DNA from 4 places in the Acidovorax sp. GW458-11-26-14-TSB4 genome. Region 4 is predicted to be linked to each of the others. Evidence: predicted binding sites of a transcription regulator. Region 4 holds the regulator's gene; each other region holds the start of a gene.
What was found. Region 4 encodes LexA, which represses DNA repair genes until DNA is damaged. Its sites were predicted from a motif close to ACTGTATNNNNATACAGT; they were not measured.
Positions count from the first base shown of each region.

Region 1 (2,199 bases), on a different contig from region 4:
CGGTGGTTCAGCCCGCCATCATGCCGGCACCGGGGCCCTGCGCTGGATAGGGCTTTCCTTGACCGGCAGGTTCACCAGGGCCGCGAACACTCCAAGGGCGATGGAGATGTACCAGACGATGTCGTAGCTGCCCGTGGCGTCGTACAGGTAGCCGCCCAGCCACACGCCCAGGAAGCTGCCGATCTGGTGGCTGAAGAACACGAAGCCGCCGAGCATGGACAGGTGCTGCACGCCGAAGATCTGGGCAATGGTGGCATTGGTGGGCGGAATGGTGGACAGCCACAGCGTGCCCATGACGGCCGAGAAGATGTACACCGAGGCCGGCGACAGCGGTACCACCAGGAACACCGCAATGGCAATCGCCCGCGCAAAGTAGATGAAGGCCAGGATGTAGCGCTTTTGCAGGCGCTGGCCCAGGGTGCCCGCAATATAGGTGCCGAACACGTTGAACAGGCCGATCAGCGCCAGCGCGTAGCTGGCCACCTGGGGCGAGAGGCCGTGGTCCTTGAGGTAGCTGGGCATGTGCACGCCGATGAACACCACCTGGAATCCGCAGACGAAGTAGCCCGCCATGAGCAGCGTGAAGCTGGGATAGCGGAAGGCCTCCAGCAGCGCCTGGGCGATTGTCTGGTCGCGCTTGACCGGGGCCGTGCCCTTGAAGCCCGGCTCGCGCAGGCCGAAGGCCAGGGGCACGATGAGCAGCACTGCCAGCGACAGCGTCAAAAGCGCCTGCTGCCAGCCGAAGCTGGCGATCAGCCAGCCCTCCAGGGGTACCATGAGGAACTGGCCGAAGGAGCCGGCCGCTGCGGCCACCCCCATGGCCCAGGAGCGCTTCTCGGGCGCGATCTGGCGGCCCAGCACACCATAGATCACCGCATAGGTGGTGCCCGCCTGGGCAGCGCCGATCAACACGCCGGTAGTCAGCGCGAACAGCAGCGGCGTGGGTGACAAGGCCATGCCGGCCAGGCCTGCCGCATACAGGGCGGCGCCGGCCAGCAGCACGCGGAAGGCGCCGAATCGGTCGGCCGCCATGCCCGCGAAGATACCGATCAGGCCCCAGGAAAGGTTCTGGATGGCGATGGCCAGGGCGAATGTCTGGCGTGTCCAGCCCATTTCCTGGGTGATGGGCTGCAGCCACAGGCCGAAGCCGTGGCGGGTGCCCATGGACAGGGTGACGATGGCCGCGCCGCACGCGAGCACCTGGAACATGGACAGTTTCGGAGGATTCAAGGACATGCGCAGAATGTAGCCAGATTGGCCACAATCTGCCCGCACACTACCGAACAGTACAGTTGCCAGCAATGGACCTGTATTTTCATCCAGCTTTTGCTGCGCCGCCGCACTACAATCCGCCGCATGTCTGCCAAACCGTCTTCCGTTTCCGCCAGTGAATATTCCGAGGGCTCGATCCGTGTGCTCAAGGGCCTGGAGCCCGTCAAGCAGCGCCCGGGCATGTACACCCGCACCGACAACCCCCTGCACATCATCCAGGAGGTGCTGGACAACGCCGCCGACGAGGCGCTCGCCGGCCATGGCAAGAAGATCAAGGTCACGCTGCACGCCGACGGCTCGGTGAGCGTGGAGGACGACGGGCGCGGCATCCCCTTCGGCATGCACCCCGAGGAAAAGGCCCCGGTGATCGAGCTCGTCTACACCCGCCTGCATGCCGGCGGCAAGTTCGACAAGGGCTCGGGCGGCGCCTACAGCTTCTCGGGCGGCCTGCACGGCGTGGGCGTGAGCGTCACCAACGCCCTGTCCACCCGGCTGGAGGTGAGCAGCCACCGCGAGGGCAAGGTGGCGCGCCTGGCATTCTCGGCCGGCGACGTGGTCGAACCCCTGGTGACGCGGGCCCTGGAAGCCGGCGAGCGCAAGCAGGGCACGACCGTGCGCGCCTGGCCCGATGCCAAGTACTTCGAGTCGAGCGCGCTGCCCATGGGCGAGCTCACCCACCTCCTGCGCAGCAAGGCCGTGCTCATGCCCGGCGTCACCGTGACGCTCACCAACGAGAAGACGCGCGACACCCAGACCTGGCAGTACAAGGGCGGCCTGCGCGACTACCTGATGCAGACGCTCAGCGGCGACCCGGTGATCCCGCTCTTTGAGGGCGAGGGCTATGCCGACCGCAACAACGAGAGCTTTGCCGAGGGCGAGGGGGCATCGTGGTGCGTGGCTTTCACCGAAGACGGCCAGCCCATGCGC
Region 1 covers NZ_JBWKYR010000016.1:48,081-50,279, forward strand. The annotation lists gene AC07X5_RS24865 (MFS transporter) at 19-1,236, opposite strand; gene AC07X5_RS24870 (DNA topoisomerase IV subunit B) at 1,357-2,199, shown strand, end outside.
Region 1: AC07X5_RS24870 (DNA topoisomerase IV subunit B) is a predicted target of LexA. The motif match lies at 1,307-1,324, and genes of this name have one in related genera.

Region 2 (2,199 bases), on a different contig from region 4:
GGCGCGGAGCACTTTCTGCTCGCGGCCATCGACCTGCCCGAAGGCTCGGCGCGCCGGGCCTTCGAGAGTGTCGGTGCCGACCCGTCAGCCGTGGGGGAGGCCATCGAGCGGCAGTACCGTGAAGCCCTGCAAGCCGCGGGCGTGCAAGCCCCCTTGCCGCAGGCGGCCGCGCTGCAAGCGCCCGCGGCGGCGAGCCTCTACCGCGCCCGGCCCTCGGGCCAGGAACTGGTGCAGGCACTCGCCCGCTCAAGCAAGGAGCAGGAAGGCCCCTTGCTCGGCGCGCACGTGGTGGCCGCCGTCGCGGCCATGCCGCAGGGCGTGGCGGCGCGCACGCTGCGGGCCCTGGGGGTCGATGCCCCCCGCCTGGTGGCCGCCGCCCGGGCCCAGGTGCCATCGGCAGACTGACCAGGGCCCGCGGCGCCCGGTCTGCTCAGCCCGGCCCGCCGCCCGCATAGGCTTCGAGCCCGATGGCCACCACGGTGGCCACGTCCTTGCCCACTTCGCTGCGGAACTCGGCCTCGGCCTGGGCCACCGCGTCGCGGAAGGCTTGCAGCCAGGCCAGGCCCGTGGGGGTGAAACACACGCGCCGCGCCCGCGCATCGAGCGGGTCGGCCTCGCGTGTGACCAGGCCCCAGGCCTCGCACTGGTCGACCAGCGTGGCCATGGCCTGCTTGCTCATGCCGGCGCGCTGGGCCAGGTCGGTCAGGCGGTCGCCCTGCAGGGCCAGGTGGCGCGTGATGTGCACGTGGGCCGCGCTCACCTGGTCGCGCGCGGCCAGGTTGGACAGGGCCAGCGGCACTTCAACGTTCTGCGCCATGAGCTGCAGCACCCGGGCGTCGAAACGGCGCATGGCGTGGCCGAGCAGGCGCCCCAGGTGGGTCTGGCGCCAGCCATCCTCGGCGGGTGTGGGTGCTGGTGCGGTGGGCAGAAAATCGGGCATCCGATATTGTCAGGCAAACTGACTAAATAGTGGATTGCTGCCGCGCAATGGCTCGCATAAACTACTGTTCAAGCATCCAGCCTGTAGTTAATTGCAGACGAAGTGCAAACACCCAACCCGTTGTTTCTCAAGGAGTTTTCCCATGGACGTCGCAGTCAAAGGCACCAACCCCGCCCTTCCCGTCAACACCGAAAAGGCCAAGGCACTGGCGGCCGCGCTCGCCCAGATCGAGAAGCAGTTCGGCAAGGGCACCATCATGCGCCTGGGCGAAGGCGAAGTGATCGAAGACATCCAGGTCGTCTCCACCGGCTCGCTGGGCCTGGATATCGCCCTGGGCGTGGGCGGCCTGCCACGTGGCCGCGTGGTCGAGATCTACGGCCCGGAATCCTCGGGCAAGACCACGCTGACCCTGCAGGTGATTGCCGAGATGCAGAAGCTGGGCGGCACCTGCGCCTTCGTCGACGCCGAGCACGCGCTGGATGTGCAGTACGCCCAGAAGCTCGGTGTGCAGCTGTCCGACATGCTGATCAGCCAGCCCGACACGGGTGAGCAGGCGCTCGAAATCGTGGACAGCCTGGTGCGCTCGGGTGCCGTGGACCTGATCGTCATCGACTCGGTCGCTGCGCTCACGCCCAAGGCCGAAATCGAAGGCGAGATGGGCGACGCCCTGCCCGGCCTGCAGGCCCGCCTGATGAGCCAGGCGCTGCGCAAGCTCACGGCCACGATCAAGAAGACCAATTGCACGGTCATCTTCATCAACCAGATCCGCATGAAGATCGGCGTGATGTTCGGCAGCCCCGAAACCACTACCGGCGGCAATGCGCTCAAGTTCTACGCCTCGGTGCGCCTGGACATCCGCCGCACCGGCACCATCAAGAAGGGCGACGAAGCCATCGGCAACGAGACCAAGGTCAAGGTGGTCAAGAACAAGGTGAGCCCGCCCTTCAAGACGGCCGAGTTCGACATCCTGTTCGGCGAAGGCATCAGCCGCGAGGGCGAGATCATCGACATGGGCGTGACCGCCAAGATCGTCGAGAAGTCGGGCGCCTGGTATGCCTACAACGGCGAGAAGATCGGCCAGGGCCGCGACAACGCGCGCGAGTTCCTGCGCGAGAACCCCGACCTCGCCCGCGAGATTGAGAACAAGGTGCGCGAAGGGCTGGGCATTGCGCTGCTGCCCGACGGACTGCCAGCGGCTGCAGCAGCAGACGATTCGGACGAGTGATGCGGCGGCGCATTGGGCGCCACCGCGATACGCC
Region 2 covers NZ_JBWKYR010000001.1:179,153-181,351, reverse strand. The annotation lists gene AC07X5_RS00885 (Clp protease N-terminal domain-containing protein) at 1-405, shown strand, start outside; gene AC07X5_RS00880 (MarR family winged helix-turn-helix transcriptional regulator) at 431-940, opposite strand; gene recA (recombinase RecA) at 1,083-2,165, shown strand.
Region 2: recA (recombinase RecA) is a predicted target of LexA. The motif match lies at 1,004-1,021, and genes of this name have one in related genera.

Region 3 (2,199 bases), on a different contig from region 4:
CATGTGCCGAGCGGCCAGCCAGCTCGACATTTGCATTAGCAGCCGGCGGGCACCGTACATCAACGCAGGCGCATGCTCCACCCGATACTGAAACTCCAGTCTGGCGCTGAAGGTCTCGGGCAACTGCACCCACTCGTACACCTCCGGCCGCAGCCCATAGGCCTGGTCCAGCCTCGCGAGCAGCTCCTTGTCGAAACGCCGGCTCAACCCGCCCCGCGGCAGCTTGCGCACATCGCCCAGGGTCCTGCAGCCCAGGCGTTGCAGCGTTCCCTGGTGGGAGGCCACCGCCGTGATGGTCTCCAGCGGCAGCTTGTCCAGCAGGGAGGGCAGGGGACCCGCAAAACCATCCGACAATCCCGCGCGCATCAGGGCCAGGGCAGCGGTGGCGGATGGCGCCCAGGCAACGGCCTCCACCCCCAGCGCCGTCCCTTCGGCCTCGATACGCAAACGAAGCTGAGCCAGGCCGCCAAACAGGCGCGCACTGGCCCCCACCTCGATCAAGACAGCCTCCTCCAGTACCGCCACACGCGGTGAGTACTGCAGCGCCCATATGGCCAGAGACTGCAGATCAATGGGGGTGCAGGATTCGCGGGTGGAGCGCTGAGGTCGCAGTGCGGCCCAGATCCCGAGCATCGGGGGCCTCCTCGCGAGAAAAAGAAAGAGACGAGCGCAGCAGCCGAGGCGGCAGCACCTTGCGCAACTGGGGAGGGATGGCCTCCAGCTCCATGGCATCCGTGCACGGTGTGCCGCGGCGCTTGAGGATCTCCACGCGGATGTTCCAGCCAGTGCCCAGCGATGCCAGCACACGCAGCGGCGCAGGCGAGGCCTCCCGCCGGGCCCCCGTGGGCCGAAACAGGAACACCGGGGACTGGCAGGACTGGGCGTGCACCTGCAGGCGCCGGATCTGGTCAGCGCGCGCCTGCGGCAGCCAAGCGAAGACGGCACCCCGAGGGTTGGACTTCACCAACTGCTCGGTGATCCACAGCCGGTCGGCCGGCGCCTTGGCGCGGATCCAGACCAAGCGGTCCGGGTGCACACCGCGTTGGGCCAGGCCGCCGGCATGGGGCTGCAGGGGAGGGGACACCAGCAGGATCTGGCCATCTCCCTGCATCAGGGACGGAATGCACTCGCCCACCAGCGCCCATTCGCATAGCGGGGCCTGGGGGGACAGCACCTCGGTCAGCGATCGTGTGGGCCAGCCACCTCCAGGCAGAGAGGCATCCAGCAGCTCGAACCCCGTGGGTACCGTGGGATGGTTCTGCTGCGCCAGGTCATCGCCCATCCACAGCGACTCCCGGACGGCCGTGGGCAGATCCTGGGTGTCGAGGGGGCGAAAGGCGGGGGCGGCAGGCATGGCAAAATACTGTAATTAAATCCAGTATATGGACAAGCCTACTGACAGAAAAGAGGGTTCCGATGGCAGTTGAAGGCCATTGCCAGCCGCCCGCATCCAATTCGATAGCGGGTGAATCATGACCGGCGCGGGAGGATCAAGGGAACGAGCGCGCTGGAAAAATATTTGCGATGCCCGGCCGCCGCGTGCGATTGAAACCCTGCAGCAAGGTCAGGGTGCTCCACTGTCCCAAGTGCCGGTAGAGGCGGATTTCTGTATAAGTGTCCAACGATGGAAACTGAACGAATTGCACCTGTGAACCGCTGTGGCTACTGTGGATCGACCAACTACCGCAGGGTGGTGGAGCGCGATGGCCAGGGGGTGATGCGCTATGGCGAAAGGCTGGTCTGTTCCGGCTGCACCAGGGAGTTCGCTGACATGGGGGCCTGGCGCCAAGGCCAAGCCGACGCGCCGCCAGCTTTGCCGACGGCGGCATGAGCGACACCTATCTCGTCTCCTCCTTCGGGGACAAGGACCGCGTGAAGGCGCTCGGCGCCCGATGGGATCCGAGCCGCCGGCAGTGGTACGTGCCTGAGGGGCGCGATCTGGCACCTTTCGCGCAGTGGGTGCCGGATGGCGGTGCTGCTGCCCCCAGCACATCCACGGATCTGCTCGCGCCAGCTGCTGCCGAGTCCCATGATCTGGCCGTGCCCAGCAAAAAGGGTGTGCCACTTTCTCAACTGCTGCAGGGCGTCTCCGCAGCGGTTTCCCAGGCCTTCAAGGCCGGGGTTTGGACCTTGGTAGAGGTGGTGGACACCCGGGTGCGCAACGGCCACGTTTACCTGGAGGTGTCCGAGCGCGATGCA
Region 3 covers NZ_JBWKYR010000012.1:146,399-148,597, reverse strand. The annotation lists gene AC07X5_RS22455 (Y-family DNA polymerase) at 1-633, opposite strand, end outside; gene imuA (translesion DNA synthesis-associated protein ImuA) at 569-1,354, opposite strand; gene AC07X5_RS22445 (exodeoxyribonuclease VII large subunit) at 1,828-2,199, shown strand, end outside.
Region 3: imuA (translesion DNA synthesis-associated protein ImuA) is a predicted target of LexA. The motif match lies at 1,363-1,380, and genes of this name have one in related genera.

Region 4 (2,199 bases):
AATCACGATGTTCATCCCGACATTGTGCCTTGGCGCGCCGCCGTCTTTGCGCCCCAAGCCCCGTCTGGCACACAGCATTTGCAACGCTGCGTGAACGCCCTCGCGCTCCGCCGGCCCCGTGCAGCCAATGGCCGGGGCCTGTTGCCCTGGTGGGGCAGGGCGGGTCTGGCCGCCCGGTCAGTGCTGCAGCAGCAGTGCTTCGCGTGCGGCCATGCGGTCGAGCTCTGCGCACACATCGGCCATGCGGCCCGAGATCACGAGGCGGCCGGCATCGCTGCCTGGGTTGGCCGTGCGCAGCACCCGCACCACGCGGCGTGCCTGGGTGTGGCTGCACAGGGGGTCTGCGGCCAGGGGAGGGTTTGGCAAGCGGTTGCCCGTTGCCGCCAGCGCGGCCTCGTCGCGCGGAATGCGGGCTGCTGCCGGGGCAGCGGGCAGCGGGGCCTTGCAGGTGCGTGGCCGTGCCGCAGCCGCCATGTCGTGCCCGCCATGCATGGCGACGGGCTGCAGCCAGCGTGTCAGCGCATGCAGCGGGTGGGAGAAGGCCGAAAGGGTCAAAGAAGCAATTCCCATGTGAAGACTCCGAAGGTCGGTGGTGAACACAGGCAGGATTGCAAGGAAATACGCGGCCCAGGGCTGGCCAGCGGCGGTATGGAACACCCACACCCCGCCCGCCAAACGCCCGCCACCTGGGCAGCGCGGCGGCGACTACATGAGCATGGTGTTGCGGATCAGGCCGACGGCCAGGCCTTCGATCTCGAAGGCCTCGCCGGGCTGCACGGTGATCACCGGGTAGTCGGGGTTCTCGGGCAGCAGCTCGATGCCGGTGGCCGTGCGGCGCAGGCGCTTGACGGTGACGTCGTCGCCCAGGCGGGCCACGATGATCTGGCCGTTGCGCGCTTCGCGCGTGGACTGCACGGCCAGCAGGTCGCCGTCCATGATGCCGGCGTCGCGCATGGACATGCCGCGCACCTTGAGCAGGTAGTCGGGCTTGTGCTGGAACAGGCTGTTTTCCACGCTGTAGGTCTGATCGACATGCTCCTGCGCGAGAATGGGCGAGCCCGCCGCGACCCGGCCGATCAGGGGCAGCACCAGCTGCGACAGGCCGGGAATGGGCAGGCTGAACTGGGTACCGCGCGCTGCATTGATGGAGCGCACCGTGTCGCCGCGCAGGCGGATGCCGCGCGAGGTGCCGCTGACCAGCTCGATCACGCCCTTGCGGGCCAGGGCCTGCAGATGCTCCTCGGCCGCGTTGGCGGACTTGAAGCCCAGTTCAGTGGCGATCTCGGCACGGGTGGGCGGGGCGCCGGTGCGTGCAATGGCGGTCTGGATCAGGTCCAGAATCTGTTGCTGGCGGGCCGTGAGCTTGGGGTTGTCGAGCATGGTGGTTTCCAGTGTGTGCCGGTACAGTGGCAAATAACTGTTTTTTAATCCAGTAGCTGTATTTTTCACCAGTTTTTCGGAGTATGCAAGTGAGTGCGCAAAAAATTGTGGTTCTGGGTACGGGCGGCACCATTGCCGGCACCGCTGCGCAGGCGGGGGACAACATCGGCTACACGGCCGCACAGGTAGGGGTGGGCGAACTGCTGGCGGCCGTGCCGGGGCTTCAAGCGCTGGCTGGCGGCCCGCTCGTGGTCGAGCAGGTGGCCCAGGTCGACAGCAAGGACATGGAGTTCGGCATCTGGCACGCATTGGCGCAGCGCTGCGCGGCCTGCCTGGACGACCCCGCTGTCGGCGGCATCGTCATCACCCACGGTACCGACACCATCGAAGAGACGGCCTGGTTCCTGCACTCCGTGCTGGCGGCCGACAAGCCCGTGGTGCTGACCTGCGCCATGCGCCCTGCCACTGCACTCGTGCCCGACGGCCCGCAGAACCTGATGGATGCCGTGGCCGTGGCCGCCACCGAGGGCGCGCGCGGCGTGCTCGTGGTTGCCGCGGGCACCATCCATGGTGCGCAGCGCGTGCAGAAGGTGCACCCCTACCGGGTGGATCCGTTCAACTCCGCAGATGCCGGCCCCTTGGGCTGGGTGGAGGAGGGGGTGGTGCGCCTGGCGCATGCCTGGCCGCAGCCGGCCCGGCAGGTGCACCTGGCCGCTGTGCTGCACCGGCCGGCCGATGCGGCATGGCCCTGGGTGGAACTGGTGGTGAGCCATGCCGGCGCCAGCGGCCGTGCGGTGGATGCGCTGGTGCGCGATGGCG
Region 4 covers NZ_JBWKYR010000003.1:102,220-104,418, forward strand. The annotation lists gene AC07X5_RS09070 (D-2-hydroxyacid dehydrogenase family protein) at 1-15, opposite strand, end outside; gene AC07X5_RS09075 (hypothetical protein) at 178-570, opposite strand; gene lexA (transcriptional repressor LexA) at 706-1,380, opposite strand; gene AC07X5_RS09085 (asparaginase) at 1,464-2,199, shown strand, end outside.